DNA from 2 places in the Serratia sp. MMO-28 genome. Region 2 is predicted to be linked to the other one. Evidence: predicted binding sites of a transcription regulator. Region 2 holds the regulator's gene; the other holds the start of a gene.

Region 1 (15,714 bases), on a different contig from region 2:
CGCGCGTTGGTTGGCACCGGTGTTGGCATTGTTGGTGGTTATGCAACTGACCGCCTGCGGCGATAAAGAGCCAGAGCAGCGCAAGGCATTCGTTGATTACTTGCAGAATACGGTTATGCGCAGCGGCGTGAGCATCCCGACGTTGAGCGAAGATCAGAAACAGAAATTCGGTAACTATGCCGGTGATTACGCCATTTTGGTCGGTTTTTCCCAGCAGTTGTCGAAGTCGGTTGAAGCGAGCCTGACTCCGGTGCTGGATCAGATTAACCAGATCCACACCGCGCAGGATTACATGATCAAGCGCGATACCCTGAAGCAGTCGACAGGGGCGCTGAATCTGCTGGGGCAGCAGATTCAGTCGGCGAAGTCGCAGGCGGATAGCGCGCGTGCGGCATTGAAACAGCCGGACGATCTGAAAGCGGTTTACGGCCAGGTGTATGACAAGATTGTCACCGCACCGGCCAATGCCTTGATGCCAGCCATTCCAACCACCACCAGCTTTGTGCAGGATCTGGTGCAGGTCGGCGATTTCCTCCAGGCGCAGGGTAATCAGGTCAGTTTCAACAATGGTGGCGTGCAGTTCCGTACCCAGCAGCAGGCAACGGAGTACAACAGCATGATGGCGAGCCTGGTGGCCAAGCAGCCCGATTTTCTGAATGCACAAAAAGCCGTGCAGGCGGTAATGCATTAAGGCATAAACGACGCTGTAACTTGAGCGATGCAGGTGGGGCCAAGCAGATTGGCCCCCCGGCCTTTATCCTGTGTTGTTCTCATCACTTGCCACACTGCCACTCAGTACTACACTTCAACTAGGTGGAATACCACCGATTCATCACTTCTTTTAATGTAGTTTTCTTTCATGCGCTCCACGGTTAACGGCTGGCGGAGTGCATGCCCACAGGGAAGATGCGCTTTCTGGTTATGCCTTGGTTAGCGTATGTAAAATAAATTGTGATTAATGTCACAATTTAAGAACAAATACCCGAAGATAAAGTGTGATTTATATCTCGTTTTTACTGTGTTTTGTGCGATTAACAACCTGCTGTGCTTTTTTTACACTGGATAAATGTGACTTAAATCACGATAAATGCCCAGTTGTTGGGGTGCTATTTGTGATATGTGTCACAATTTTTCCGGGAGGTTCGCGCAGTAAAAAGAGCGTGGTAGAGTCCGTTTCGCAGACAGCATCAACATGGCTGGAACGTTACAACAATTATCACGCGCTCTTATTGTCAGCGCGTAACAATAGGGGTGTGTTTTATGTTTTCACCAGATATCAAGGTTAAAGTGCAAAACTTTGGCCGCTTCCTGAGTAATATGGTGATGCCCAACATTGGCGCATTCATCGCCTGGGGTATCATCACCGCGCTATTCATTCCTACCGGCTGGTTACCTAACGAAACGCTAGCCAAGCTGGTCGGCCCAATGATCACCTATCTGCTGCCACTGCTGATCGGCTACACCGGCGGTAAGCTGGTGGGCGGCGAGCGTGGTGGTGTGGTGGGGGCGATCACCACCATGGGGGTGATCGTCGGGGCCGATATGCCGATGTTCCTCGGTGCGATGATTGTTGGTCCGCTGGGCGGCTGGGCGATCAAACATTTTGACCGCTGGGTAGACGGCAAGATCAAAAGCGGCTTCGAGATGCTGGTGAACAACTTCTCCGCCGGTATCATCGGTATGCTGCTGGCGATCCTCGCCTTCCTCGCCATTGGCCCGTTGGTCGAAGCTCTGTCCAAGATTCTGTCGGCTGGCGTGCATATCATGGTGGTTAACAACCTGCTGCCATTGACCTCGATCTTCGTCGAACCAGCGAAAATCCTGTTCCTGAACAACGCCATCAACCACGGCATCTTCTCGCCGCTGGGCATCCAGCAGGCAACCGAAGCCGGTAAGTCGATCTTCTTCCTGATCGAAGCCAACCCAGGCCCAGGTATGGGCGTGCTGATGGCCTACCTGTTCTTCGGCCGCGGCAGCGCCAAGCAGTCTGCGGGCGGTGCGGCGATCATCCACTTCCTGGGCGGTATTCACGAGATTTACTTCCCCTATGTGCTGATGAACCCACGTCTGCTCCTGGCGGTTATTCTGGGCGGCATGACCGGTGTGTTCACCCTGACCGTGCTGAACGGCGGCCTGGTGTCCCCAGCGTCTCCCGGTTCTATCCTGGCGGTATTGGCCATGACGCCAAAAGGTGCCTACTTTGCCAACCTGACGGCGATCTTCGCGGCCTTCCTGGTTTCCTTCGTGGTTTCTTCTTTCCTGCTGAAAACGTCAAAAGTGAAAGAAGAAGACGATCTGGAAGAAGCAACCCGTCGTATGCAGGACATGAAAGCTCAGTCCAAAGGTGGCCAGGCGGCGGTTAACGCTGCGGTAGATGGCGATCTGAGCACCGTGCGTAAAATCATCGTGGCTTGCGACGCCGGTATGGGTTCCAGCGCCATGGGGGCCGGTGTGCTGCGTAAGAAAGTGGCAGACGCCGGGTTGAAACAGATCTCCGTGACCAACTGCGCGATTAACAGCCTGCCGGACGATGTGGATCTGGTGATTACCCACCGCGATCTCACCGAGCGTGCGATGCGCCATGCGCCGCAGGCCCAGCACATCTCGCTGACCAACTTCCTTGACAGCCAGCTGTATAACGATTTGACCGCGCGTTTGGTGGCGGCAAACAAAACCAGCGAAACCGAGCAGAAAGTGATCGCCACGTTGGACGACAGCTTTGAAGCCAGCGAACAGAACCTGTTCAAACTGAGCGAAAGCAACGTGTTCCTCAATCTGCATGCGACCGACAAAGAGCAGGCAATCCGCTTTGCGGGTGAGCAACTGGTGAAAGGCGGCTACGTGGAGCCTGAGTATGTTCCGGCGATGCTGGAGCGTGAGAAGCTGACTTCCACCTACCTGGGCGAGTCGATTGCCGTGCCGCATGGCACCATCGAAGCCAAAGACCGCGTGCTGCGCACCGGCGTGGTGTTCTGCCAGTATCCGCACGGCGTGCGCTTCGGTGACGAAGAAGATGAAGTGGCGCGCCTGGTGATTGGTATCGCCGCCCGCAATAACGAGCATATCCAGGTGATCACCAGTCTGACCAATGCACTGGATGACGAAAGCGTGATTGAGCGGCTGGCGAACACCACTAGCGTGCAGGAAGTGCTGGATCTGCTTGGCGGCAAGAAAGCCTGATAAAACAGAATCATTTTAAAGGGTGCAGCTTGCTGCACCCTTCTACATTAATAAGGTAGGACTATGAAAGCATTACACTTCGGAGCCGGGAATATCGGCCGTGGTTTTATCGGCAAACTGCTCGCCGATGCACATGCCGAACTGACTTTTGCTGACGTTAACCAGACGGTGCTGGATGAGCTGAACAAACGCAAAAGCTACCAGGTGCATGTGGTGGGTGAGCAGGCGCGGGTTGAGAACGTGAACAACGTCAGCGCCGTCAACAGCGGCAGCGAAGAGGTGGTGGCGTTGATCGCGACTGCGGATATCGTGACCACCGCCGTGGGCCCGCAGATCCTGGCGAGGATCGCCGGGACGATCGCCAAAGGGCTGGTTAAACGCCATCAGCAAGGGAATACCCAGCCGCTGAACATCATCGCCTGCGAGAACATGGTGCGCGGCACCAGCCAACTGAAGCAGCACGTGTTCGATGCGCTGCCGCAGGATGAGCAGGCCTGGGTTGAGCAGCATGTCGGCTTTGTCGATTCCGCCGTAGACCGCATCGTGCCGCCTGCAGAAGCGGGCAGCAACGATCCGCTGGAAGTCACGGTTGAAACCTTCAGCGAATGGATTGTCGATCAAACCCAGTTTAAGGGCCAGCCGCCGGCAATTGCTGGCATGGAACTGACCGACAACCTGATGGCGTTCGTTGAGCGTAAGCTGTTTACCCTCAACACCGGCCATGCGATCACCGCTTATCTTGGCCAGCAGGCTAACTTACTGACCATCCGCGATGCCATCCTCGATCCGGCGATTCGCCAGACCGTGAAAGGTGCGATGGAAGAGAGCGGTGCGGTGCTGATCAAGCGTTACGGTTTTGAGGCCGACAAGCATGCGGCGTACATCAACAAAATCCTGTCACGCTTTGAAAACCCGTACTTGCACGATGACGTAGAGCGCGTTGGCCGCCAGCCGCTGCGTAAGCTGAGCGCGGGCGATCGCCTGATCAAACCGCTGTTGGGCACGCTGGAATACGGCCTGCCGCACGCCAATCTGATCCAGGGCATTGCTGCCGCCATGAGCTATCGCAGTGAGCAAGATCCGCAGGCCAAAGAGCTGGTGGAACTGCTGGCAACGCTCGGGCCACAGGCCGCGCTGGCGCAAATCTCCGGTTTACCGGCTGACAGTGCCGTAGTGAGCGAAGCGGTCGCTGCCTATAACGCCATGCAGCAGCGCTAAGCAGGTTGGGCATGTGCCCCCCCTCTCCCTGTGGGAGAGGGCCGGGGTGAGGGAACGGGGGAGCCTGGCATAAGAGTATGCTCGACCTCTGTACTGACTCCGTGTACGCTGCGCAGTCCGTTTGCCAACGGATCGCGTCAACGAAGCCTGGTTAGTGGCAACGATTGATGAACAATAGAGTGTTAAAGTACAGTCCCCACGCCATGCGAAAAGCGATGATGGAACAAGCACAGGCATTTGAAAATAAAGTTCTGGAAAAACTGAACGCAGGTAAGACGGTGCGCAGTTTTCTGATTGCAGCGGTCGATCTGCTGGCAGAAGCGCTTAACGTACTGGTGGTTCAAGTGTTCCGCAAAGACGACTACGCGGTGAAATATGCCGTCGAACCGCTATTGTCCGGCGAAGGGCCGCTGGGCGAACTTTCGGTCCGTCTCAAGCTGATGTACGGCTTGGGCGTGATTTCACGCCACGAGTATGAAGATGCTGAACTGCTGATGGCGATGCGTGAAGAACTGAATCACGATGGCTCGGAATACCGCTTTATCGATGACGAAATCCTTGGCCCTTTTAGCGAATTGCACTGTGTCAGCGCCTTGCCGCCGGTGCCGACCTTTCTGCAGCCCGGCGAAGCCGATGAATCGCTGATTGCCATGCAGCACCAGCGTTACCAGCAGATGGTGCGTTCCACCATGGTGCTGTCGGTGACCGAACTGCTGGCCGGTATCGGAGCCAAACAACCCTCCCGCCTCTCTCCGCTGGGTGCGCAAAAGCCTTAAGCGAAGGCAGTACGCCATTCATCAAACAGCAGCCACAATGCGGTTGTGGCCATCAAACCTGCCATCAGCGCGTTAAATAATCTCAGCTTCCAGGTCACGCGCAGCGCGTGGCGCAGCCGATCGCCCATCAATGCCCACACCAGAACGCAAGGGATATTTACCGCTGTAAAACCGGCAATAGTCAGCAGCGTGTGGCTAAGGGTGGCCCCTTCGCGCGGGGTGAACAGGATCGCCACATTAATCACCATCAGCCAGGCTTTCGGGTTGACCGCTTGGAACAATGCACCGCCGATAAAGCGCATTGGCTGCGCCTGCTGTGTGGCATCCGGTGACGCGGCTTTGAACAGTTTCCACGATAGCCACAGCAGATAGGTACAACCTAACGCGGCCAATGGGAAGCGGATGGCACTAGCCCAGTTGATGATCACGGCCAGCAGCGTGGTGGTCAGCGCAAGCTGAACCGCACAACCGGCACTGATACCGAACACCATCGGTAAGGTACGGCGGATGCCGAAGTTGACGCCGGACGATGCCAGCAACAGGTTGTTGGGGCCGGGGGTAATTGACATCACGGTAACGTAACTGACAAAGGCTGAATCCAGCATAGAAAAGCTCCTAAAGGGTAGAGATGCGGGTTGGTTATCAGCATAAGGGCCGAAGGGGAATGGTGACAGAACCAGAAATGCAGTATTGTTATGGTTACAGTTACGCTATTTTAAAACTGTAACCATTAATTGGAGCCAAACTGTGACCCTGCTTGATGAGACCCCGGACATTCGTTACCGACAACTGGCTGATACGCTGGCGGTGGCGATTCGCCGTGGCACCCTGTTGCCCGGCAGCCGCCTGCCTTCGGTACGGCGCTGCGCGCAGACCCATAACGTCAGCATCAATACCGTGGTGGCGGCTTACCGCCAGTTGGAAGACCGTGGGCTGATCGAAGCGCGGCCCCAGTCCGGCTTCTATGTGCGTGCCACGCTACCGGCGCTGAAAACCGCCTCGGCCCCCAGTAACCGCATAGAAAAACCGGCGGATGACGTGCTGGCGTTGATCGATACCGTGTTTGCCGCCCAGCAGAATCCGGCGTTTACCAATCTGTCGCTGGCTTGCCCACAAACCAGCGATTTTTATCCCGGCAGCAAGCTGGGGCGTATGCTTGCTTCACAACTGCGCCGCCAGCCGAACCTGATCGGGCAATACGCATTGCCCCCCGGCAGCCTGCGGCTGCGCCAGCAGGTCGCCCGGCGCTCAATGACCTTGGGTATGTTGCTGGAGCCAGGAGATATCACCCTGACGCACGGCTGCATGGAGGCGCTGCAACTGGCGCTGCGCGCCACCACCAAACCGGGCGATTGCGTGGGCCTGGAATCGCCAACCTACTTTTACCTGCTGCCGCTGCTCGCCAGCCTGGGGCTGAAAGCCTTGGAGATCCCGACCGACTCGCAGCATGGCCTCTCTTTGGACGCACTGGAACTGTTGCTGCAAGAAAAACGCCTTAATGCGGTGATCGCCATGCCGACGGTGCAAAACCCGCTCGGATGCACCATGCCGCTGGCGGCGAAAAAACGGCTGGCACGGCTGATGAACGATCACCAGGTGCCACTGATCGAAGATGGTCTGTACGCCGAACTGCAATTCGGCAGTGCGCTCAGCCCGGCGGTGAAATCGTTCGATCGCGATGGCTGGGTGTTGTTCTGCTCCAGCTTTACCAAAACGTTGGCACCGGATTTCCGCATTGGCTGGGTGGCCGGTGGGCGTTTTAGCGAAGCGCTGCATAAGCTGAAGGCGGTCTCTTCCATGTCGGAGTCACTGCTGCTGTCGGAAACGCTGGCGACGTTTCTGGAAGCCGGTGGCTACGATCATCATTTGCGCAACCTGCGCAAACGCTATGCCGCACAGGTGGAAGAGGCCAGAGCGCTGATCGCCCGCCATTTCCCGCGCGGCACGCGGGCGACGCAGCCCGCAGGGGGATTTGTGTTCTGGGTTGAGTTCCCGCCGGCGGTGGATGCGGTAGCGCTGTTCCACCAGTTGCTTGAAGAACAGATCTGCCTGACGCCGGGCACGCTGTATTCCCCCAGCGGGCGTTATCGTAATGGGCTGCGGCTTTCCTGCTGTTATCCGTTTGATGCGCGCTACACCCAGGCGCTGGCGCGCGTGGGGGCCAAAGCCTGCGAAATGAGCGGGCTGTCAGCGGGAATTGCGTAAGACGAACGATCGGCGTTTTGCTATACTGCCTGCATCATTTTTAGCGTGCCAATAGCGGCATACACAGGCCAAAGACCATGAAAGAGATAGAAAAGGCAGAGATTAAGCGCCTTAGCGACCTGCTGGACGCACTGAAGCATAAAGATACCGCGGTGATCCAACAGGGCAATGTCGACCTGATCGCGCAGCACACCAAAGAAAAAGAGAAGCTGGCGGCAGAAATTGAACGCCTGAAGCACGTGCGCGTAGAGAAGCTGAGTGCAGAAGCCCAGAAGCTGAGCCAACTGCCGTTCAGCCGTGAGATCACCAAAAAAGAGCAGGCGGATATGGGTTCGCTGAAGAAAAATGTGCGCGGCCTGATCGTAGTGCACCCAATGACGGCGCTAGGCCGTGAGATGGGCCTGAAAGTGGTGACCGGTTACGCGAAAAAAGCCTTCTGACTGCGATGCTGGGGCACAAGGGCTCGCCCCAGACGCTCTTCCCCTGCTTCAGTGGCCAAGCAAGCGGCGATTGAAGTCCTCAATTCTGCTGGACGTGATGCGCGTCAGCATGGTTTTGCTCCAACTGGCAGAAAGCCCGGCTACCGCCAGCAGGCGGTGATACTGCTCTGCGTCGAACGGCAGGTGCCAGGCAATGCCAATGGCTTCGGCGACAGAAACGTCGCTGCTGCGGGTGACCAGCTCAAGCGGCCGATCGCCGCTGACCATACCGGCTGCAATAACGCGATAGAGCCAGCCGCAGCGGCCGCTTTGTTGCATCAGCACCGAGAGATCGTCAATCGCGAAATGTGCGTTAAGTTTAAAGCACGGTGAACGTGGCTGAGTGACCTGGATCAGCGCATCCCCCCAACGGTAGATATCGCCCATAAACACGTTGTCTTCGGTCAGGCCGAGGGTGGAAAGGTTTTCACCAAACGCCGGGGCCTCGAACAGCTCGGCCTGCGCCGGGAACTGCTTGCGCCAGTGGGTATAATGTTCACGAGGGTAGTGGCAGAGCGCGCGATCCGGCCCGCCATGGTGGACCTTTTCTGCCTGTTCATCTCCTACCAAGCCTAGCGGGGTGAGTATCACTGCGCCATCGACCCGGCGTTTGGCTATGGCGCTGGGCCGCATGCCTGCATAGGGTTGGATGCTGCCGGTATAAACCTCGGGGTGCTGCATCATTGCCTCCACTTTCATAGTGCAAACCAGGGGTACAGCCCAGAATACCCTGAGTCGGCGGTGAGCAACAGCACAACCCGCCTGGTATCACCAGGCGGGACCGTGTCAGAAAGTGGTCCAGTTGTTTTCTGCTGTGGTGCTGGTTTCCCGCGGTTTGCCGGCCGGAGGGGCTTTGAGCGTTGCCGTTTTCACCTCACTGGGCTCATGGCGATCGGCTAAGCGGAAGACCGAAACGCTCTGCAACAGCATTTCCGCCTGTTCCTCCAGCGAATCGGCGGCGGCAGCGGATTCTTCCACCAGCGCGGCGTTCTGCTGGGTGGTGTGGTCCATTTCCACAATGGCCTGGCCGATCTGCGCGATGCCGCGCGTTTGCTCATCGGAGGCGGCCGCAATCTCTGCCATGATATCGCGCACGTGCGTCACCGAACGGACGATCTGCTCCATGGTGTTGCCGGTGTTTTCCACCAAGGTGGTGCCGGTCTGTACGCGGCTGACGGACTCGGCAATCAACCCTTCGATCTCCTTCGCCGCCTGCGCACTGCGCTGGGCCAGATTGCGCACCTCACTGGCCACCACCGAGAAACCGCGCCCCTGCTCACCGGCTCGAGCCGCTTCCACCGCCGCATTCAGCGCCAGAATGTTGGTCTGGAAAGCAATGCCGTTAATCAGGGTGGTAATTTCGGCAATACGCTGTGAACTGCCGGAAATGTCACGCATCGTGCTGACCACCTGGCTCACCAACTGGCCGCCCTGCTGTGCGGTTTGTGAGGCATCGGTGGCCAACTGATTGGCATGATGCGCGTTTTCGGCATTCTGTTTCACCGTTGCGGTGAGCTGCTCCATACTGGCGGCGGTTTGTTCCACTGCCGCCGCCTGCTGTTCGGTACGTGAGGAGAGATCGGTATTGCCTGCGGCAATTTCCGTGGCGGCAGTGGACACCTGGCTGACGCCCATCTGGATTTTCTCGATCATATCGCGCAGATTCTGGCTCATGGCCGCCACGGCATTCAGCAATTGGCCCAGCTCATCGCGGCGGGTGCTGGTTTGCGCCTGGCGCAAATCGCCGGTTGCAATGCGCTCTGCCAGCGCCAGCGTGGTGTGCAACGGGCGGGTAATCTGTAATGTGATGCGCCATGACACCAGCAGGCCCATGAGAATCGCAATCACGGCAATGATCGCCATCTGTAGCTGTGCGGTATCAATATTCTGATTGGTTTGCGCCAGCTCGTCTTTCATAAAGACGCCGATCAGCGCATCGACTTTCTGCGCGGTGTCGCCTAATTGCTGGCTGAGCTGTTGTTCGTTTTCATAAGCCGGTAGGTAAACCGCAATACGGTCTTTGTACTCATCCAGCGCCGTCAACAGCGGTTGCAGCAATGGCCGGTCGGTGTCCTGTAAACGTTGGCTGATCGCATCGGCCGCGCTGTGGGCGTCGTCGATGGCGAGCAACAACGGAGTTTCTGCCTCCTTGGTTGGGCTCAGCAGCAGGCCACGGGCATAGTAGCGGATCAGGGTCAGCTTCTGGTTGAGCTGGGCAAAAGCCAACTGCAGTTCGCCCTGGGCTAACTGTTGTTCAACCTGGCTCAGACTCTCCTGCAGCTCGGACATATTCCAGGTGGCGCGTATCCTATCTTTCTTCGCCACCGCCTGCTGGAAGCTATCTCGCTGCTGCTGATATTTGTTCATCAGCCCTTTCAGCGACTCCAGCTCTTGGCGGCTATGCGGATCCCAATCCAGCTCCTGCGCATGAGCGATCAGCTTGACCACATTCTCGATATGCGTGCGGTTGCTGTTCAGATAATCAACTTTATACGTTTGGCCGAACATGGCACGGGCGTATTTCGCCTGGCTGATTTCATTGGTTATCTGGGCGCTGAAATCGATGCGTTCGGTACGCGATTCAATAAGACGAAGATAATATCCCCCGGTGCTGGCGATAATGATGGCCAGTAATAAAATCAAGGCAAATCCCAACGAAAGCTTTTTACCTACGGTGAGATGGGTGAACTTTCCTGCCAATGTTTTCAGTGCCGCCATAAGATTTTCCTATTCAAGGCGATCGTTAAGTGAACAAAATATCGGCAATAAATGACCAGGCTTTAGTGACAGGCAGACAAAAAAATGCCCGCATCGGTGCGGGCAGTGTTGGAAACGCGTCGGTTACTTTTTCGCTTCGGTAAAGCGTTTCGCCGCTTCGTCCCAGTTCACCACGTTCCAGAAGGCCTTGATGTAATCCGGGCGGCGGTTCTGGAATTTCAGGTAGTAAGCGTGTTCCCACACGTCCAGGCCGATAATCGGGAAACCAGAGGCGCCAGAAACGGCTTCGCCCATCAGCGGGCTGTCCTGGTTAGCGGTGGAAACCACGGCCAGCTTGTCGCCTTTCAGCACCAGCCAGGCCCAGCCGGAACCGAAACGGGTGGCTGCGGCTTTCTCGAACTCTTCCTGGAACTTCTCCACGCTGCCGAAATCACGCTCGATGGCGGTTTTCAGATCGCCACTCAGCGTAGTGCCGGTTTTCAGGCCTTTCCAGAACAGGCTATGGTTAGCGTGGCCGCCCGCGTTGTTACGCATAAAGGTGCGTTTGTCGGCAGGGACTTTATCCAGATCCTGGATCAGCGCTTCAACGCTCAGCGGAGCCAGCTCAGGGTAAGCTTCCAGCACGGTGTTGGCGTTGTTGACATAGGTCTGGTGGTGTTTGGTGTGATGGATTTCCATCGTTTGCTGATCGAAATGCGGTTCCAGTGCGTCGTAAGCATAAGGCAGGGATGGCAGTGAATAACTCATAATCATCGTCTCCAATGGGTGTTGGGCGGCGCAAGGCATGAGCACCGCATAAGCAATCGGGTCCCATTATAGGGTATTAAATGAGATTGAAAATGATTATCAATGCCGTATGGGTTGTGTGGTTTCTGTGCTAATCGACAATGCGCTGTGGATGCGTAAACACCGTTGCCCGGCCCGGTTTGCTGAAACCGACTAACGTTAAGTTACTGCGCTCGGCGATCTCCACCGCCAGCGAGGTGGCGGCAGAGACCACGAACAGGATCTCGGCACCGCACATTGCTGATTTTTGCACCATCTCATAGCTGGCGCGGCTGGAAACCAGGATCGCCCCCTGCTGCCAGCCCTGTTTGGCGCGCAGGCCGAGCATTTTGTCCAGCGCCACGTGGCGGCCCACGTCTTCACAGCCGCCGAGCAACTCACCTTCCGGCGAGATCCAACTGGCGGCATGAGTGCAGCCGGTATGCTGGCCGACTTCCTGTACCTGACGCAGTTGCCCCAGTGCGCGATCGAGATTGGCGAGCGAGAAGGTTTGGCTGAACGGCAGCGGAGTGACCGGGCGGAAGATATCCGCCAGTTGCTCAATACCGCAGACGCCGCAGCCGGTGCGGCCCGCCATCGCGCGGCGGCGCTCTTTTAGCCCGCTAAAACGGCGGCTGGAAAGCTCAATCTGCACCTCAAGGCCGTTGCAGGTGGGATTTACCTCTATACTGTAGATATCGCGCGGTGAGTCGATAATACCTTCCGACAGGGAAAAACCCAGGGCGAAGGCCTCCAGATCTTTAGGGGTGCACATCATCACCACGTGGGAAATGCCGTTATAGACCAGCGCGACCGGAACCTCTTGCGCCAGCCAGTCTTGCTGCGCAGCAGACAGTTGCCCGCGCTGAAAAACCGGGGCCTGGATCATGCCTGTGATCGCAGTCGCGTTTGTAGGTTGCTTTGGGTCTATTTTGTTCACTTTAGTGGTACCTGTTTGTAACAACCCCAAGTCCGCTATGATATCATCGCGGCGTCGTTGCGGCCTTCTGGCCAAACCAACATAAGAACAGTGATTTTAGCGCTTCCAGCTTTATCGGGGAAAGCGCCATTTGAAACAATGTGACAACACGAGTGAAAGGAGACCCCCATGCAGGTCAGCAGAAGGCAGTTCTTTAAGATCTGCGCTGGCGGTATGGCAGGGACGACGGTAGCTGCTCTGGGCTTTGCCCCGGAAGTGGCGTTAGCGGAAACCCGGCAGTACAAGCTGCTGCGCGCCCGTGAAACCCGTAATACCTGTACGTATTGCTCAGTCGGCTGTGGGCTGTTGATGTACAGCCTTGGAGATGGCGCGAAAAACGCCAAAGAGAGCATTTTCCACATCGAAGGGGATCCGGATCATCCGGTAAACCGCGGTGCGCTTTGCCCGAAAGGCGCCGGTCTGGTGGATTTCATCCACAGCGAAAGCCGCCTGCAATACCCGGAATATCGCGCGCCAGGTTCTGACAAATGGCAGAGAATCAGTTGGGATGATGCCTTTACCCGCATCGCCAAGCTGATGAAAGAAGACCGCGATGCCAACTTTGTAAAAACCAACGATAAAGGCGTCACCGTCAACCGTTGGCTGACCACCGGTATGCTGTGTGCCTCGGCCTCCAGCAACGAAACCGGATACCTGACACAAAAATTTAGTCGCGCTCTCGGCATGCTTGCCGTAGACAACCAGGCGCGTGTCTGACACGGACCAACGGTAGCAAGTCTTGCTCCAACATTTGGTCGCGGTGCGATGACCAACCACTGGGTTGATATCAAGAACGCGAACTTAATTATCGTCATGGGCGGTAATGCGGCAGAAGCGCATCCAGTGGGTTTCCGCTGGGCGATGGAAGCAAAAATTCATAATAAAGCCAAGCTGATCGTCATCGATCCGCGCTTTACCCGTACCGCATCGGTGGCGGATTTTTACACGCCTATCCGTTCTGGCACCGACATTGCCTTCTTGTCGGGCGTCTTGCTGTACCTGATCACCAACAACAAGATCAACCGTGAATACGTTGAAGCCTATACCAACGCCAGCCTGCTGGTGCGCGAAGACTTCAGCTTTGACGATGGCCTGTTCAGCGGCTACGACGCGGAAAACCACAAGTACGATAAAACCACCTGGAACTACCAGCTTGATGAGAACGGCTTTGCCAAGCGTGACGTCACCCTGCAAGATCCGCGTTGCGTGTGGAACCTGCTGAAACAGCACGTTAGCCGCTATACGCCAGAAGTGGTAAACAATATCTGTGGTACGCCAACCGAAGACTTTATCAAGGTTTGCGAATATATCGCCGAAACCAGCGCCAACGACAAAACCGCCTCGTTCCTGTACGCCCTGGGCTGGACACAGCACACGGTCGGCGCACAGAACATCCGTACCATGGCGATGATCCAGTTGCTGCTCGGCAATATGGGGATGGCAGGCGGTGGTGTGAACGCCCTGCGCGGCCACTCCAACATCCAGGGCCTGACCGATCTCGGCCTGTTGTCACAAAGCCTGCCGGGCTACCTGACGCTGCCTTCCGAGAAACAGCCGGATCTGGACACCTACCTGAAGGCCAACACGCCGAAAACGCTGTTGCCGGGCCAGGTGAACTACTGGAGCAACTACCCGAAATTCTTCGTCAGCCTGATGAAGAGCTTCTACGGCGACAAAGCACAGAAAGAAAACAACTGGGGCTTTGACTGGTTGCCGAAGTGGGACAAAGGCTACGACGTGCTGCAGTACTTCGAAATGATGTCGCAGGGCAAGGTTAACGGCTACCTCTGCCAGGGCTTCAACCCGGTTGCATCGTTCCCGAACAAGCACAAAGTGGTCGATGCGCTCTCCAAGCTGAAATTCCTGGTGACCATCGATCCGTTGAATACCGAGACGGCCACTTTCTGGCAGAACCACGGCGAATCGAATGACGTTGATCCTTCGAAGATTATGACCGAAGTGTTCCGCCTGCCATCCACCTGCTTTGCCGAAGAGAACGGTTCGATCGTCAACTCCGGCCGCTGGCTGCAATGGCACTGGAAAGGGGCTGATGCTCCGGGCGAAGCGCTGGGAGACGGTGAAATTCTGTCTGGGCTGTTCTTGCGCCTGCGCGAGATGTACGGCCGTGAAGGCGGTGCATTGCCTGAGCAGGTGCTGAACATGAGCTGGAACTACCTGATTCCAGATGCTCCGGCACCAGAAGAAGTGGCGATGGAAAACAACGGCAAAGCGCTGGCGGACGTGCTCGATCCGGAAGGCAAAGTGCTGGCGAAAAAAGGCGAACAGCTCAGCACCTTCGCGCATCTGCGTGATGACGGTACGACGGCGAGCGGTTGCTGGATCTTTGCCGGTAGCTGGACGCCTGCGGGTAACCAGATGGCGCGCCGTGATAACGCCGATCCATCCGGCCTTGGCAACACGCTGGGCTGGGCCTGGGCGTGGCCGCTCAACCGCCGCATTCTGTATAACCGTGCTTCTGCCGATCCTGCCGGTAAACCGTGGGATGCCAAACGTCAGTTGATCGAGTGGGATGGCACCAAGTGGAGTGGGATTGATATCCCGGACTACAGCGCCGCACCGCCAGGCAGCGACGTTGGGCCGTTTATCATGCAGCCGGAAGGCATGGGCCGCCTGTTTGCCATTGATAAAATGGCGGAAGGGCCGTTCCCTGAGCACTACGAGCCGTTTGAAACGCCGCTTGGCACTAACCCACTGCACCCGAACGTGGTGTCCAACCCGGCGGCGCGCGTGTTTAAAGACGATCTGGCCGCGATGGGCAAAGCTGACAAGTTCCCGTATGTCGGCACCACTTATCGTCTGACCGAGCATTTCCACTACTGGACCAAGCACTCGCTGATTAACGCGATCACGCAGCCGCAGCAGTTCGTGGAGATCGGTGAAAAGCTGGCCGAGAAGAAAGGCATCAAGAACGGCGATCTGGTGAAAGTCAGTTCCAACCGTGGCTTTATCAAGGCGAAGGCGGTAGTCACCAAGCGTATCCGCACGTTGCAGGTGAACGGGCAGGATGTCGACACCATCGGTATCCCGATCCACTGGGGTTACCTGGGTGTGGCGCGGAAAGGCTTTATCGCCAATACGTTGACGCCGTTTGTTGGCGATGCCAATACGCAAACGCCAGAGTTCAAGGCGTTCCTGGTTAACGTGGAAAAGGTGTAACGGAGACGAGTTATGGCAATGCAATCTCAAGACATCATTCGTAAATCCGCGACCAATGGTTTAACACCGGCCCCGCGTGCCCGTGACCACCAGGAAGAAGTGGCCAAGCTGATTGATGTGACCACCTGTATCGGCTGCAAGGCCTGTCAGGTGGCGTGTTCTGAATGGAACGACATCCGCGATGAAGTGGGGTACAACGTCGGGGTTTATGATAACC
Region 2 (15,714 bases):
CGAACCGCTGGAATTCTCCTTCATGTTCGTGGCTCCGGTACTGTATGTGATCCACGCCGTGCTGACCGGTATTTCCGTATTCATCGCCGCCAGTATGCAGTGGATTGCCGGTTTCGGTTTCAGCGCCGGTCTGGTGGATATGTTCTTGTCAACGCGCAACCCGCTGGCGACCCACTGGTACATGCTGATCCTGCAAGGCCTGGTGTTCTTCGTTATCTACTACGTGGTGTTCCGTTTCACTATCAGCAAATTCAACCTGATGACTCCAGGCCGTGAGCTGGCGGTTGCCGGTGACGAAACCGACGGTTATGACGTGAATGTGAACAGCGACTCAGGTAAAGAAGAAAACGAAACCACAACGCTGGCTCGTCGCTATATCGGCGCTATCGGTGGTTCCGACAACCTGACCGGTATTGATGCCTGTATTACCCGTCTGCGCCTGAACGTGAAGGACTCTGCGCTGGTTAACGATGCCATTGCCAAACGTCTGGGTGCTTCCGGGGTGATCCGCCTGAACAAGCAAAGCGTACAGATTATCGTTGGCACCCGTGCCGAACTGATTGCCAGCGCAATGCGTAATATCGTGGCTGCAGGCCCGGTCGCTGCCACGGCAGCCCCTGCCGCAGTTGCTGCTGCAGAAGTGAAGCCGCAGGCCGTGCCTAATGCACCGAAAGCGTCTTTCCAAGTGCTGGTGGCACCAGTAACCGGTGGCGTCGTCGCGTTGGATCAGGTGCCGGACGAAGCCTTTGCCAGCAAGGCGGTGGGTGACGGTGTGGCGATTCGCCCAACCGACAGGACCGTTGTTGCGCCAGCCGATGGCACCGTGGTGAAAATTTTCAACACCAACCATGCTTTCTGCCTGGAAACGGACAAAGGTGCGGAAATTGTGGTGCACATGGGTATCGACACCGTTGCGCTGAATGGCCAGGGCTTTAAACGCCTGGTGGAAGAGGGTGCAGAAGTGAAAGCAGGTCAGCCGATTCTGGAAATGGATCTGGAGTACCTGAATGCCAATGCGCGCTCAATGATCAGCCCGGTGGTGGTCAGTAATGCCGATGATTATGCAGGCCTGACGGCGTTGGCAAGCGGCCACGTGGTGGCTGGCCAGACCAAGCTGTTCGAGATTCAAAAGTAAGCCTGTTTCCCCCGAGTTATTTCGGGGGGTAAACGAGCCGTAACCTTGGCGGGAGAAGAGCGATCTTTTCCCGCTTTTTTGTTTTTGTACGGTGCGGCTTATTTTCGTGAAACTAACGGTTGTTTCCGGACGTGGCTTGTTGGAACATAGGCGGTTATGTGTAGCGCTTTGCATTAGAGGAATAATGACATGAGTGAGGCAGAAGCCCGCCCAACCAATTTTATCCGCCAGATCATTGATGAAGATCTGGCGTCCGGGAAGCATACGTCGGTACAGACCCGCTTCCCACCAGAGCCGAACGGTTATTTGCACATCGGCCATGCGAAATCCATCTGCCTGAACTTTGGCATTGCGCAGGATTACCAAGGCAAGTGTAACCTGCGTTTCGATGACACCAACCCGGCAAAAGAAGACATCGAATATGTTGATTCGATCAAACATGATGTGGAGTGGTTGGGGTTCAAGTGGAGCGGCAACGTTCGTTACTCTTCAGATTATTTTGATCAACTGCACCAGTATGCGGTTGAACTGATTGGCAAAGGCTTGGCCTATGTCGATGAGCTGACGCCTGAGCAGATCCGTGAATATCGCGGCACCCTGACCGCGCCAGGTAAGGACAGCCCTTACCGTAACCGCTCGGTGGAAGAGAATCTGGCGTTGTTCGAAAAGATGCGCAACGGCGAGTTTGCCGAGGGCAGCCTGTGCCTGCGTGCCAAAATCGACATGGCTTCGCCGTTCATTGTGATGCGCGATCCGGTGATCTATCGCATCAAGTTTGCTGAGCACCATCAGACCGGCAACAAATGGTGCATCTACCCGATGTACGATTTCACCCACTGCATTTCCGATGCGCTGGAAGGGATCACCCATTCGCTGTGTACGCTGGAGTTCCAGGACAACCGCCGCTTGTACGACTGGGTATTGGATAACATCACTATTGCCTGCCATCCGCGCCAGTATGAGTTCTCGCGTCTCAACCTTGAGTACGCCATCATGTCAAAGCGCAAGCTGAGCCTGCTGGTGAGCGAGAAGGTGGTGGAAGGCTGGGACGATCCGCGTATGCCGACCGTTTCCGGCCTGCGTCGCCGCGGCTATACCGCAGCCTCTATCCGCGAGTTCTGCCAGCGTATTGGTGTGACCAAACAAGACAATAACGTTGAGATGATGGCGTTGGAGTCCTGCATTCGTGACGATCTCAATGAGAATGCCCCACGGGCCATGGCCGTGCTGGATCCGGTGAAAGTCATCATTGAAAATATGACGGATGATGTACAGAGGGTCACCATGCCTAATCATCCGAACAAGCCGGAAATGGGCAGCCGTGAGGTGCCATTCAGCCGTGAAGTGTACATCGATCGTGCCGACTTCCGTGAAGAAGCGAACAAGCAGTACAAGCGCCTGGTGCTAGGTAAAGAAGTGCGTCTGCGTAATGCCTATGTGATTAAGGCCGAGCGTATTGAGAAAGATGCTGCAGGTGAAATCACCACCATCTTCTGTACTTACGATCCTGAGACGCTGAGCAAGGATCCGGCCGATGGCCGCAAGGTGAAGGGCGTGATCCACTGGGTGTCTGTGGCACATGCACTGCCTGCGGAAATCCGTCTGTACGATCGCCTGTTCAGCGTGGCGAACCCGGCAGCGGCAGAAGACTTCTTGTCGACCATTAACCCTGAATCGTTGGTGATTAAGCACGGTTTTGTCGAGCCGAGCCTGGCGGCAGCACAGCCAGAGAAAGCCTATCAGTTTGAGCGTGAAGGCTATTTCTGCGCAGATAACCGTTACTCTTCATCCGAGAAGCTGGTGTTTAACCGCACCGTTGGCCTGCGTGATACCTGGGCTAAAACGGGCGAGTAAACGTTCATTCAGGCGTCAGCGTAAAGCGTAGCTCAGGCTGCGCTTTTTTTATTTTTTAAAATAATCCGATTTTTCATCTCCGGCATTCCCTTCTGCAACCTTTCTTTTTTGCCTATAACGTGGTTTTTTTTCTCGTCTTTCTCTGCAAATTACGCCTGCATTGATATTTTGTACTGCTGATATGCTCCTTGTTATATATTCGCGATGCGAATTAATATCATTTATAGAGCGCTCTCATTTTTTCCTATAAGTAGTTGTTTTTGTCAGGCTGAAACCTTTCGTGTCTTAAGTGATTCACTGAGATATCGACATTTATTCTGATTTTATTGAATTTTTTATTCAAAAACAGAGATTGCCGATTCATGTAACAAAATCTCATCGATATGTGCTCTTTGTCATACTTTGACAATTCTCTCTCACTTTTCATTTGATAATTCGCGTCGCGAAAAATAGTCTAGCGATAGCAATAAAGCTGAGCGGAATTTTCTCCTGCCAGCAGAATTTTTACCCGATTGGGTTTTTATTAGCGTCCGAGCAGGGCTGTGGTGAACACCGGCGGACGCACTTTTAAAGTCAAGTCAAAGAGGAATTTTCTTATGGGTACGCATGGTGCTCAGCGTAAAACGCTGGTACTCGCTATCGCGGGTGCATTGTTAGGAACCGGGTTTGCTATGGCGCCTGAAGCGCAAGCGGCAGGGTTTATCGATGATTCAACGATGACCGGTGGGGTTTATTACTGGCAACGTCAACGCGATCGCAAAGATCTCAATGAAACGAAAGAAGAAACCTTACCCGATGGCACGAAAGTGACGGTGAAGAACCCTAACTACAACTCTTATACTACCAACCTGTCGCACGCCACTGCCAACCTGAGCCTGGATTTTACCTCCGGCTATGCCATGGATATGTTCGGCCTGGATGTCGGGGCCTTCAGCGCCATTGAAATCGCCGAATCCAAAGAAAGTGGCCACCCTAACGAAATCGCCTTCTCCAGCCGCAACCGTACCTATGATGAAGACTACTCTGGCGATAAAAGCGGCATCAGCCTGTATAAAGCCGCTGGTAAATTCAAATATGGCCCGATGTGGGCTCGTGCGGGTTATATCCAACCAAGTGGTCAGACGCTGCTTGCACCACACTGGAGCTTTATGCCAGGCACTTACCAAGGGGCTGAAGCGGGGGCCCACTTTGACTACGGTGATTCCGGTGCTCTGAGCTTCTCCTACATGTGGACTGACAAGTACAAAGCGCCTTGGCACCTGGAGATGGATGATTTCCGTCAGAATGACAGAAAAACCAGCGTTTCCTACCTGCACTCGCTGGGCGCTAAATACGACTTCAAAAACGAGCTGGTGCTGGAAGCCGCTTTCGGGCAGGCACAAGGCTACGTGAATCAGTATTTCACCAAGGCTTCCTACAAATTTGATGTGGCGGGCAGCCCGTTGACCACCAGCTATCAGTTCTACGGTGCTGAAGATCGTATCAGCAACCAGAACGATCCAAACAGCATCTACGACGGTTTGGCATGGCTGCAGGCGTTGACCTTCGGTTATACCACCGGCCAGTTCAACTGGCGTCTGGAAGGCACCATGGTTAAAGCGGAGGGTAACCAGGGTTATTTCCTGCAGCGTATGACCCCGACTTACGCCTCTTCTAATGGCCGTCTCGATATCTGGTGGGATAACCGTTCCGACTTCAACGCCAACGGCGAAAAAGCGGTTTACGGCGGCGTGGTGTATGACCTGAGCAAATGGGATCTGGCTGGCATGTCTGTCGGTGCCTCTTATGTTTATGCCTGGGATGCGAGGCCAAGCTCCAACCCGATTTACGATCAGAGCCAGCGTCTGCGTGAGAGCGCTTACAGCCTGGATGCCATGTATACCCTGCAGGACGGCCGTGCTAAAGGCACATCCTTCAAGCTGCACTTCACGCAATACAACAACCATTCCGATCTGCCTAGCTGGAGTGGTGGCTTCGGCAACATTTTCCAGGATGAAAAAGACGTCAAGTTCATCGTTATTGCGCCATTCACGATCTTCTAATGCTTTCCCCGGTGGCAAGGCTGCCGGGGAAATAATGCTTTAACGCGAGTCTCATTATTGGCTGCTGTGGCCTGATCCAGCGCCTATCGCCGCCCGCAGCCAGAGCAGCAATGCTTTGAGATGGCGTGCAGCGGCAAACTTTGCCTAGAGATTCGCGATAATAATGACTGATAACCGAAGAGGTTGAAGATGAACAAGTTCAAGATGAGTGCTCTCGCAGCTCTGACAGCCACCGTCGGGCTATTTGGCAGTGTGGGTTCAGCTATGGCTAACCAGCAGGTGGTTGATCAACTCAGCCAGTTGAAAGTGAATCTGAAGATGCAGGACAACCGTGCTGCGGATAATGGCGTCGATTGCGCCAAGCTGGGTGCCGATTGGGCATCTTGTAATAAGGTATTGATTACCCTGACTAACGCAGGGCAGGAAATCAAGGATAAAGACTGGGCGATTTATTTCCACAGCCCACGCCAGACGCTGAAAGTGGATAATGAGCAGTTCAAAATTACCCATATCACCGGCGATCTGTACAAGCTGGAACCTACCGACAAATTTACCAGCTTCCCGGCTAATCAGGCCGTTGAAATTCCGATTATTGCTGAATACTGGCAACTGTTCCACAGTGACTTCTTACCGCGCTGGTATGCCACTTCGGGCGATGCCAAGCCTAAGATCCTGGCGAATACCGATACCGAAGATGTACACCAGTTTGTTGCGCCATTTACCGGTGACCAGTGGAAACGCACCAAGGATGACCATAATATTCTGATGGTGCCTGAAAGCCGCTTCACCAAGAACCAGGATCTGAAAGTGCTGCCAGCGGCGGCATTGCGCGGCCAGATCATCCCTACGCCGATGGAGGTTAACGTTCATAAACAGGATGTTGATCTGAGCAAAGGCGTGGCGCTGGACCTGAGCGCTTTGACCAAACCGGCGGCAGATGCGGCAACCCAGCGTTTTGAACTGCTGGGTGTGGCAAACCATGCTGGTGGTTATCCGATCAGAACCGACATTCAGCCGGCTGCATTTAAAGGCGATCTGGCCGTTTCTGGCGCTTACCAACTGAAGATTGGTGAGAAAGGGGCGGTGGTTACCGGTTTCGATCAGGCTGGGGTGTTCTATGGCCTGCAATCTATCCTGTCGCTGATCCCGTCTGATGGCAGCAAGAAGATCGCGACGTTGGATGCTAAAGACGCACCACGCTTCCAGTACCGCGGCATCTTCCTGGACGTTGCGCGTAACTTCCACCATAAAGATGCGGTGCTGCGCCTGCTGGATCAGATGGCGGCCTATAAGCTGAACAAATTCCACTTCCACCTGACGGACGATGAAGGCTGGCGTATTGAGATCCCAGGCTTGCCGGAACTGACCGCGGTGGGGGGGCAGCGCTGCCACGATCTGAGCGAAACCACCTGTCTGCTACCGCAATACGGCTCAGGCCCAGAACCGCACGGTGGGTTCTTCTCCCGTCAGGATTATATCGACATCGTTAAATATGCTCAGGCACGCCAGATTGAAGTGATCCCTGAGATCGACATGCCTGCGCACGCCCGTGCAGCGATTGTTTCCATGGAAGCGCGCTACAAGAAACTGCTGGCTGAAGGCAAAGAGAAAGAGGCGAATGAGTTCCGTCTGGTGGATCCGACCGATACCTCTAATACCACCTCGGTGCAGTATTTTAACCGCCAGAGCTACCTGAACCCGTGCCTGGACTCATCCAAGAACTTTGTAGATAAGGTGATTGGCGAAGTTGCCCAGATGCACAAAGAAGCCGGTCAGCCGCTGCAAACCTGGCATTTTGGTGGGGATGAAGCGAAAAACATCCGCTTAGGTGCCGGTTATACCGACGTGAAGAAGCCGGAAGCGGGCAAGGGCATTCTTGATCTGAGCAAAGAAGACAAACCATGGGCCAAGTCTCAGGTTTGTCAGGCGATCGTTAAAGAAGGCAAAGTGGAAGATATGGAACACTTGCCAAGCTACTTCGGCCTGGAGGTCAGCCAACTGGTGAAAGCGCACGGCATTGACAGAATGCAGGCGTGGCAGGATGGCCTGAAAGATGCCAAAGATTCAAAAGCCTTCGCCACCAAGAATGTTGCGGTGAACTTCTGGGATACCCTGTACTGGGGCGGTTTCGACTCGGCTAACGACTGGGCGAACAAAGGCTATGACGTGGTGATCTCTAACCCGGACTATGTCTATATGGACTTCCCGTATGAAGTGACCCCAGACGAGCATGGTTACTACTGGGGCACGCGTTTCAGCGATGAGCAGAAGATCTTCAGCTTTGCGCCAAACAACCTGCCGCAAAATGCTGAAACTTCGGTTGACCGAGATGGCAACCACTTCAGCGCCAAGAGCGACAAACCGTGGCCGGGTGCCTATGGTCTCTCCGCCCAGCTGTGGAGTGAGGTTGTGCGTACCGATCCGCAAATGGAGTACATGATCTTCCCACGCGCGCTGTCTGTCGCAGAACGTGCCTGGCACCGTGCGAGTTGGGAGCAGGATTATAAAGCGGGTCGCGAGTATAAAGGCGGCGAAACCCATCAGGTTGATACCAAAACCTTGGAGAAAGATTGGCTGCGTTTTGCCAACCTGATCGGGCAACGCGAACTGGCCAAGCTGGATAAAGGCGGCGTGAGCTACCGTCTGCCAGTCCCAGGGGCACGCATTGTCGATGGTAAGCTGGAGGCCAACATCGCCCTGCCAGGCCTGGGGATTGAATATTCTACCGACGGTGGCAAACAGTGGCAGCGTTACGACGATCGCGCACGCCCGGCCGTAGCGGATGATGTTCAAGTTCGTGCTATCAGCCCAGACGGTAAGCGCTTCAGCCGTGCTGAGCCAGTAAAAGCCTAAGCTAAAAAATAGCCCATCTGCGTGTCGGCGGATGGGCTGCAAATGTGTCCTGTGTCTGAAAGAAGTGTTGCAAGAGAGTTATGTTTAGCCGTTGTTTTCCCCGGCAGGTCCGGGGATTTTTTTGCCTGTAAATTACGGGCATAAAAAAACCGCCGTTTCGCGGGCGGTTCCTCAATTCTGGTCAGTAGAGCTATCTTTTGTCGTGCAGCGTATCGTTCTCGCGGCAGTCACCCACTTCACAATGGCCATACAGATACAGACTGTGATTGGTGAGTTTGATGCCGTGCTGCTTGGCGATATCACGTTGACGCGCTTCGATAGATTCATCGCTGAATTCGATCACTTTGCCGCAATCCAGGCAAATCAGGTGATCATGGTGATGCTGTTGGGTGAGTTCGAACACGGATTTCCCGCCTTCAAAATTGTGACGCGTCACAATGCCCGCATCATCAAATTGGTTCAGCACGCGGTAAACCGTTGCCAAGCCGATTTCTTCACCCATATCTATCAGTTTTTTGTACAGATCTTCCGCACTGACGTGATGGCATGCCGGATCTTGCAAGACTTCCAGGATTTTGAGTCGCGGAAGCGTGACTTTTAAGCCGGCCTTCTTCAATGCGTTATTGTTGTCAGTCATGCGGATTCAGTCCTGTTACTATGCTAATCAAGTTGAGGCGTTTTCGCCTATGGCATCGGTCGGCACAAAAAGAGTTAATTGCGTCTCATTATAGAACCGCTTGCCCTAAATAGAAACCGTCGGTTGTTAACAAAGGTATATCTGCACTGTTGCATAGAGTACATGCAACGTCTTGATGGATGGGATAAACCGATACTTCAGTCTACCGTGATGGTGCGGGAAGTTACAGACTTGTAGCTTCTATTGCTCTAATACGTGATGCCGATGGCAGCCCTGCAGCCAATACTATGCGCTTTGCAGGGCTTTGTGCAATATCTGGAGGGCTTAGCCGACGATATCGGCCAGGCTCAGTTCTTCACTGATTTGTTTGACCCAGGCATCTACGCGGTCATTGGTCAGTTCTGGCTGACGATCTTCGTCAATCGCCAGGCCGACGAAGTGATCGTCATCTGCCAAGCCTTTAGAGGCTTCGAAGTGGTAGCCTTTTGTTGGCCAGTGGCCGACGATCGCGGCACCACGTGGTTCAATGATGTCACGGATGGTACCCATCGCATCGCAGAAATATTCTGCATAGTCTTCTTGGTCACCACAACCAAACAGGGCGACTAACTTACCGTTGAAGTCGATGTCTTCCAGCGTTGGGAAAAAATCATCCCAGTCACACTGTGCTTCACCGTAGTACCAGGTTGGGATGCCGAGCAGCAGGATGTCGAAAGCTTCCAGATCTTCTTTGCTGCTTTTGGCGATGTCGCGGATCTCAGCGACCTCTTTGCCAAACTTTTGCTGAAGATTTTTCTGGATCATCTTGGCAATGTTTTCGGTATTGCCAGTATCGCTGCCAAAGAAAATGCCTACATGAGCCATAGTACAGATAACCTTTTAATTCAATGAGATACCTGGAGTCTGCCGGTTGCTTACCTGCAACAACGAACTCTTTGGGGATCGTATTACGTAAGATCAAGGCAAGAGTTCAACCTGGGGACTCTCTCTTGCCAGTAAATGTCTATCATGCCAGAAATCTGCTCTGGGGTTTTATCGCATTTATGCGATGCCTGGGGAATGACTGCAAGCGGTGTTGATCTGGCGTCATCCTTAACGCCGCGCCGCGCGTGCGGCTGCCAAGATCATTGTTCTGGTTGTTCTTCCGCCAGTTTTGCCAGCAGCATTTGTTCAATCAATTCGCTGCGGCTGATGTTGCGCTGGTCCGCCAGCCTGTTCAGAGCATCCACGGCGTCTGCGTTGATTTTCAGCTCCACGCGCCGCAATCCACGCACTTTGTCACGCCGTAGCTGATTGCGCTTATTGATTCTAAGCTGCTCATCACGGGAAAGCGGGTTGGTTTTCGGGCGCCCTGGACGGCGTTCATCTGCGAACAGATCCAGCGTCGTGCGATCCGTTTGTTCTTTTGCCATTGTTGCGGACTACTGCAAGGGAGTTTGTATCCAAAAGCGCGTTTGCGCTTCAAGACGCTTCAGTTAACACCATTCGGGCTAATAAACCCTAACCCAAATTTACCCCCAGCCAAGCACAGATTTGCTCGTTGGACAGGGTGGCAAAATTATATCCCACAGGATTTCAGGCCATATGCAGCCCACGAGGTTGCAGCCTGAAAGGCGTCGGAAATAGCGCGCCATATTACCCCAGCAGATGGAGCAACGACAATGCCTAACTTAGCCAGAAACGTGCTAACTCATTCTCTTTAGCACGTTTTTTCACCATTTTGACTCAGACATCATCCAGGAAGCGATGGATAGCCCGCAACACGGCGTCCGGTTTTTCCGCATGCACCCAATGGCCGGTGCCCGCAACGACGTAAGCCCGGGCCTGAGGGAATTGACGGGCAATGCTTTCGCGGTATTGATCCTGCACATAAGGCGAAAGCCCACCGCGGATAAAAAGCGTTGGATGTGGCCAGGCAGGCACCTCTTGCCAGCCGATAATGCTTTCGTATTGTGCGATCAGGACTGGCAGGTTGAAGCGCCAAGTTCCGGCATTGAAAGACTTCAACAGGAACTGGATTACGCCTTCTTCGTCCAGATATTCGCGCATGAGCTGTGCTGCCGCTTGCCGCTGGGTAATACCGGCAGCGGTGACCGCCTGCAGAGCGGTAAAAATCTTGTCGTGGCGGCGCACGTCATACGCTACCGGGGCGATATCGATGACGATCAGCTGTGCAATGCGCTCCGGCGCTATCGCGGTCAGCGCCATAGCGGCCTTGCCCCCCATGGAGTGGCCGATAACGATGGCCTTATCCACCTGCAGGTCGTCCAGCAGCGTCAGCAGATCTTGCGCCATTGCCGGGTAAGTCATCTCTTCAGCACGCGGCGAAAGGCCATGATTGCGCAGATCGACTTTGATGACCCGATGCTGTTGATTCAGATCGCGAGCCAGTACGCCAAGGTTATCCAGATTGCCGAACATGCCGTGGATCAACACCACCGGTAGCGTGGGAGCGTTAGAAGCTAAAAGTTGATAATGTAGTTTCATGGTGAGTTCGTGACTTAAAGACATCCCGCTAGAATATCATGATTAGGCAGAGCTCGGCCCGCCTGATGAATGTCATGGTGATCTTGCAAGCCGCACGTTGTTGAGGCTAATCATCGATTTTGTTCAGGGGAAAGCCACTGTGAAAGCAATGCATGCAGCTGCGAGGGTTCCAAGGGCTTGGATAACACCAGGTAGCCTTCTTTTTCCGCTTGTTGCAATATCTCCGAATTAAACTCGCCGCTGACCATGGCGCCACAGGCCTGTGGGAAGCGGTGGAGTAACTCCTGCAAAATATCGAACCCACTCTCACCCGAGCGCAGGCGCTGATCGCACAAAATCGCCTGTGGAGAAAAACCACTTTCAAGCAGGGTAAAAGCTTCGTTGGCAGAAGCAACGCAGCGTACCGTTACCCCCCAAGCCTGCATCAAGCTGGCCCAGGCGGCGGTGACCAGCGGATCATCGTCGACGACCAGACAGGTTCCGGTAAGCATTCTGTGTGGCGCGGATAACGATTTCTGCTGAACGGCTAATGGAGCCCGGGCCGTCACGGTGTCGCTGGCCGGCACGCGCATCCAAAAACGTGAGCCTTTTCCCTCTATCGAGCTCATTCCGCACTGTACTTTCATCAGTTTCGCGCATCTTGCTACCACCGCCAGGCCCAGTCCATGCCCGGCACTGTCTATACGCCAGGCAAGCTCGGGGCGATAGAAGGGGGAGAAAATCTGGCTTTTTTCAGCGTCCGCAACGCCGATCCCGGTGTCCCAGACCTCGATCAACCACTCTTTACCACGCGGGCGAACAGAGATCAGCACCCCACCTTGTTGCGTATAGCGCAGTGCGTTGTGCGTCAGATTGATTAATGACTGCTTGAGCAGCGAGAGATCGCCTAAAGCAACGCAGCGTTGCTGGGGAAATCGCGCACGTAGCGTTAAGCCTCGGTTATTCGCCTCTTCACGAAACAGAGTGACGATAGAGTTGATTAATGGCACTAATTCCACTTCTGTTGCCGGAACATTGACAGCATTATTTTCTATGATTGTCAGGTCTAACAGTGAGTTGAACATTAAGTGTAATGAACGCACACTTTCCTGCAGATCATGGAGTTGCGGATTCAGCAGGGGATCGCGATTCTTGTGTACGATCGCTGCAATCAAAAATCCCATCGCGTGAATCGGTTGGCGAAGATCGTGGCTAGCCGTGGTGAGGAACAGGTTTTTATCATGTAATGCTTGTTCCGCTTCTTCCTTTGCCACGCGGAATTTCTCAGCCAATAAGATACTGTCCTCTTCCAGCTTCACCTGCTGAAGGAAGAAGGCATGTGAGGTCAAGGCATGACGGTAAATGGCAAAGGCATACAGCAGATTAAGCAAGAAGATGATTGGCCAAACGTCACCCGAACGCCAAGGGATCAGTACCAGCAATATTCCCCAGCAACTGATGAAGAAGCGCTGGAATGCGCCCAGTAGCGGGGTAAGGTGTGTCGCGTTGGCGGCGATGATAGCAGCAATGCTGATATTGAGCAGCAGAGTGAAATCAAAGGATTGGCTCATGGCTGTCACGATCATCAGCGAAGACAGACCGATACCGTGCAGCAAAGCTACCCGATTCACCCAAGGTAACCACTGAGCCAGCATGGCGGTGTCAGCCGTTGTCCCCAGTTTTTGGCGATAGCGGTAATGCCAAATCCTGACGAGTACGGCGGCAATAAGGTAGAGAACAATCCAACAGATGATGGGGGTTAAAGGGAGTTGCAGTTTATAGAGCCAAATGGCAAACACCATACCGACAAAAGGCACAGCATTGATACTAAAAACCAATCGCGCTAGGACATTGTTTAATAAACGGAGCTGCGAGTGCGGCTTGATGCCCTGAGGAGCTTTATCACTGAGGATATTTATCATACTGTGAAGCGTCGTCCCTGAAGTAACGTGATAGCCTCGACCCTGTTGCTGACGCCAAGCTTGCTGAGAATACCGGTAATGTGTTCTTTGATCGTCTGTTCAGACACGGCCAAGGTCATGGCGATCCTTTTGTTTGAAAATCCCCGGAGCATCATTGTCAGTACTTCTGCCTGCCGTTGGGTCAGCCCAAACTCCTGATAATTAACGGTTGATGAGGATAATGACGATGGTTCTGAGGTATCTGGGAACCAGAATTGCCCGTTTTGCAACGCCGTAACGGCTTGGTTGAAGATCTGTGGTGAGTCGTGCTTATGAAAAAAAACCGTGTGCTCCCATTTCACGGGCTTTGTGTTGAACATTATTATTTTCATCCCCGCTGATCACCAGCAGACGAATATTAGGATTTTCCTGTGGAAGTTTTCTGATTAATTGAAGAGCCGTCCCATCCGCTAACCAGAAATCCAAGACCAGCAATTGTGGGGGACCCTTCTGTTCGATCAAATCATCACATTCCTGGCGGCTGGTGGCGACGTATACATGTTGGTAACCACAATGTGTGCCTAAAAATGCCGCTATGCCCCCGGCCACCAACGGGTGGTCGTCAACGACTAAAGCGTAAGGTTTACTCACGTCACTCTCCTTTTGTCACCAATGTAACGTTCGCGTTGACTTAGGCATGTCATGGTCCACTTTTATCTGAGGCATGCCGACTCGTTAAGATACACGAGTGGCAGCATTTTGTGTGTATAATAAGCAGAACAAATAACAGGCCCGTCCAATAGGCTCAGCGCAGATAAAACCTAAGCCAGTACCCTAGTAAATTCAAATTGCAGGTAAGAGTGTGACGCAGTGAGTCTTCAGGAACTGATTCCAGCCAGTACTGAATAAATCAAGGAAGGCTAACACACATGTAACTTGAAGTAAGTGGGTATAGGATGGCACAGATATTCAGGCTAAAGTTGCATCTAGATTAAAGGTACTCTTGCTTCAAATAAACCCTACTTCAGTAGGGTTGTGCTTTTGGGATTATGTTCGTACCATTTCAACGCGTTAATAACAGCCTGCTTTAATAAGCGAGTATTTTTTTCATATTATTTAAATAAAATGGCTGTATATAGCGACTCTATTCTGTTGATGTTATCCGTTCAGTGCATTTGGGTTTTTATACATAAATATGGATTTGCTGGCTTACAGTCATTAATGCAAAGAAAACAGCTGATGACTTCGGTTATTAGCATTAATAAATAGTTTATCAAATGGATTAAGATATGCGCATGTATTTATGGAGTGTGATGGTGGTCTTGCTGCTTGCCGGCTGCAGTTCCATGGGGGAAGATAAATTCAGTGCATCGTATGTAAAGGCACATATTATACCTAAACAGACAACCAAGGCGCAGGTTCAGGCAATTTACGGTGTGCCGGATGATCAGTCTGCTGATTCTGGTGGCGAGGTGCGATGGGAGTATAAAGTAAGAGGTAATCTGAGCGCAGCCTCATCTATTGCTGGCTATATCCCCGGGGCAAGTGCCGTTTCCAGTGCTCTTGGCCTGGCTAGCTCGGCATCGGATGCCGCAGACAGTGCGAACAAGGCATCCGCTAAAGTATCAGGAAATACGGAATACCATTCGGATTTTCTTTATATCACTTTCGATAGCACTGGCATCGTTGATCGGTGGCACATGTAGTTGATACTGCCTTTGAGGTGGGCCTAGCGGTCAATGATAACTCGTTATGGAGCGTCAATTAAGCTCCCAGCAATCTTTTGCTGGGAGCTTCGATAAATGCTTTGAAATTTTTAGAAAATATTAATGTCATCACAATGATTACCGCTGAAGGGAAAGAATAAAGTTGAGATGTAACGTCTCTACATGGTTATTTTCTTTGATTTCCTGAAAATAGGTGGTGATTAATCAGACTCTACGCCGCATAAAACCACTCTTTCTTGTTAGGCAGAAGAAGTAATTTATTTCTCGCAGCGAGCAATTGGATTGAATTATAAGTTTTTTAATGTATACGCGTGAATTTCTCTTGTCTGTCTGAGTAAGATGTTAATAAATAGCTTAAAATGGCTAATGATATAATGGTTTTCTATGGTTATTAACATGCTCCGTTAATGATTGATGCATATGTGAAAATAATTTAGCGTAGCTTCCTTAAACGGGAGTTTTTTATTTCTGTGGTTGTAAAAATAATTAATCTAATAACATCTGAGCATTTTATTAAACTCATTGGAGGAGTTGCTCTGTATGAATAAAGTTTATCGTCTGGTACGCCACCGCCGCACGGGTTCTCTGGTGCCCGTTTCTGAACTCTCCCGCAGTGGCGGTAAATCCCTTCAACACCGCAAAGTCGCTATTGCCCCCGGCCTGCTTCTGGCCATGGCCGGTATGGTCGGTTCCGTAGGCTGCGCCAGTGCAGCCGAAATCGTGATTGACGGCGGTACAGAAGAAACCGTACCGGGCACTAAGCCAGACGGTTGGAAAACAGGGAACCGAGTGGATTTGGTAATCGGTGACATTAGCTCAGGCAAGCTCACTATCAGTGAAGGGGCTAAAGCGACTACGGTCGGTGCTGGCTATCTGGCAAGGCAAGCCGGTTCTGTAGGGGAGGCTTCCATTTCAGGAGCGAACTCCCGTTGGACTCTCTACAACTACGATCCTCTTTATGGTCAGAATCTTAAAGTTGGTGTCGCCGGAGAGGGCAAGGTTTCGGTGTTTGATGCCGCGACGCTGGACGTTTCATTTATTGAATTGGGGGTAAATGAAGGCGCCAAAGGCACGCTGAATATCATGGGGGCTAATTCCC

What was found. Region 2 encodes Fur, which represses iron uptake genes when iron is present. Its sites were predicted from a motif close to ATAATAATGAGAACNACTATCAA; they were not measured.
Region 1: sodA (superoxide dismutase [Mn]) is a predicted target of Fur. The motif match lies at 11,404-11,426, and genes of this name have one in related genera.

Annotation. Positions count from the first base shown of each region.
Region 1 covers NZ_JBBCVB010000037.1:12,177-27,890, forward strand. Annotated here, with positions in the region: gene WG891_RS23650 (DUF3053 domain-containing protein) at 1-691, shown strand, start outside; gene WG891_RS23655 (PTS mannitol transporter subunit IICBA) at 1,261-3,180, shown strand; gene WG891_RS23660 (mannitol-1-phosphate 5-dehydrogenase) at 3,244-4,398, shown strand; gene WG891_RS23665 (MltR family transcriptional regulator) at 4,614-5,174, shown strand; gene WG891_RS23670 (LysE family translocator) at 5,171-5,779, opposite strand; gene WG891_RS23675 (aminotransferase-like domain-containing protein) at 5,922-7,379, shown strand; gene WG891_RS23680 (YibL family ribosome-associated protein) at 7,457-7,819, shown strand; gene yiiM (6-hydroxyaminopurine reductase) at 7,868-8,539, opposite strand; gene WG891_RS23690 (methyl-accepting chemotaxis protein) at 8,645-10,576, opposite strand; gene sodA (superoxide dismutase [Mn]) at 10,700-11,323, opposite strand; gene fdhD (formate dehydrogenase accessory sulfurtransferase FdhD) at 11,454-12,230, opposite strand; gene fdnG (formate dehydrogenase-N subunit alpha) at 12,450-15,497, shown strand; gene fdxH (formate dehydrogenase subunit beta) at 15,510-15,714, shown strand, end outside.
Region 2 covers NZ_JBBCVB010000007.1:68,380-84,093, forward strand. Annotated here, with positions in the region: gene nagE (N-acetylglucosamine-specific PTS transporter subunit IIBC) at 1-1,135, shown strand, start outside; gene glnS (glutamine--tRNA ligase) at 1,325-2,989, shown strand; gene chiP (chitoporin ChiP) at 3,586-5,031, shown strand; gene WG891_RS08070 (beta-N-acetylhexosaminidase) at 5,221-7,884, shown strand; gene fur (ferric iron uptake transcriptional regulator) at 8,075-8,521, opposite strand; gene fldA (flavodoxin FldA) at 8,846-9,385, opposite strand; gene ybfE (LexA regulated protein) at 9,646-9,933, opposite strand; gene ybfF (esterase) at 10,247-11,008, opposite strand; gene WG891_RS08095 (hybrid sensor histidine kinase/response regulator) at 11,119-12,909, opposite strand; partial or broken gene WG891_RS08100 (LuxR C-terminal-related transcriptional regulator) at 12,906-13,539, opposite strand; gene WG891_RS08105 (hypothetical protein) at 14,178-14,594, shown strand; gene WG891_RS08110 (autotransporter outer membrane beta-barrel domain-containing protein) at 15,156-15,714, shown strand, end outside.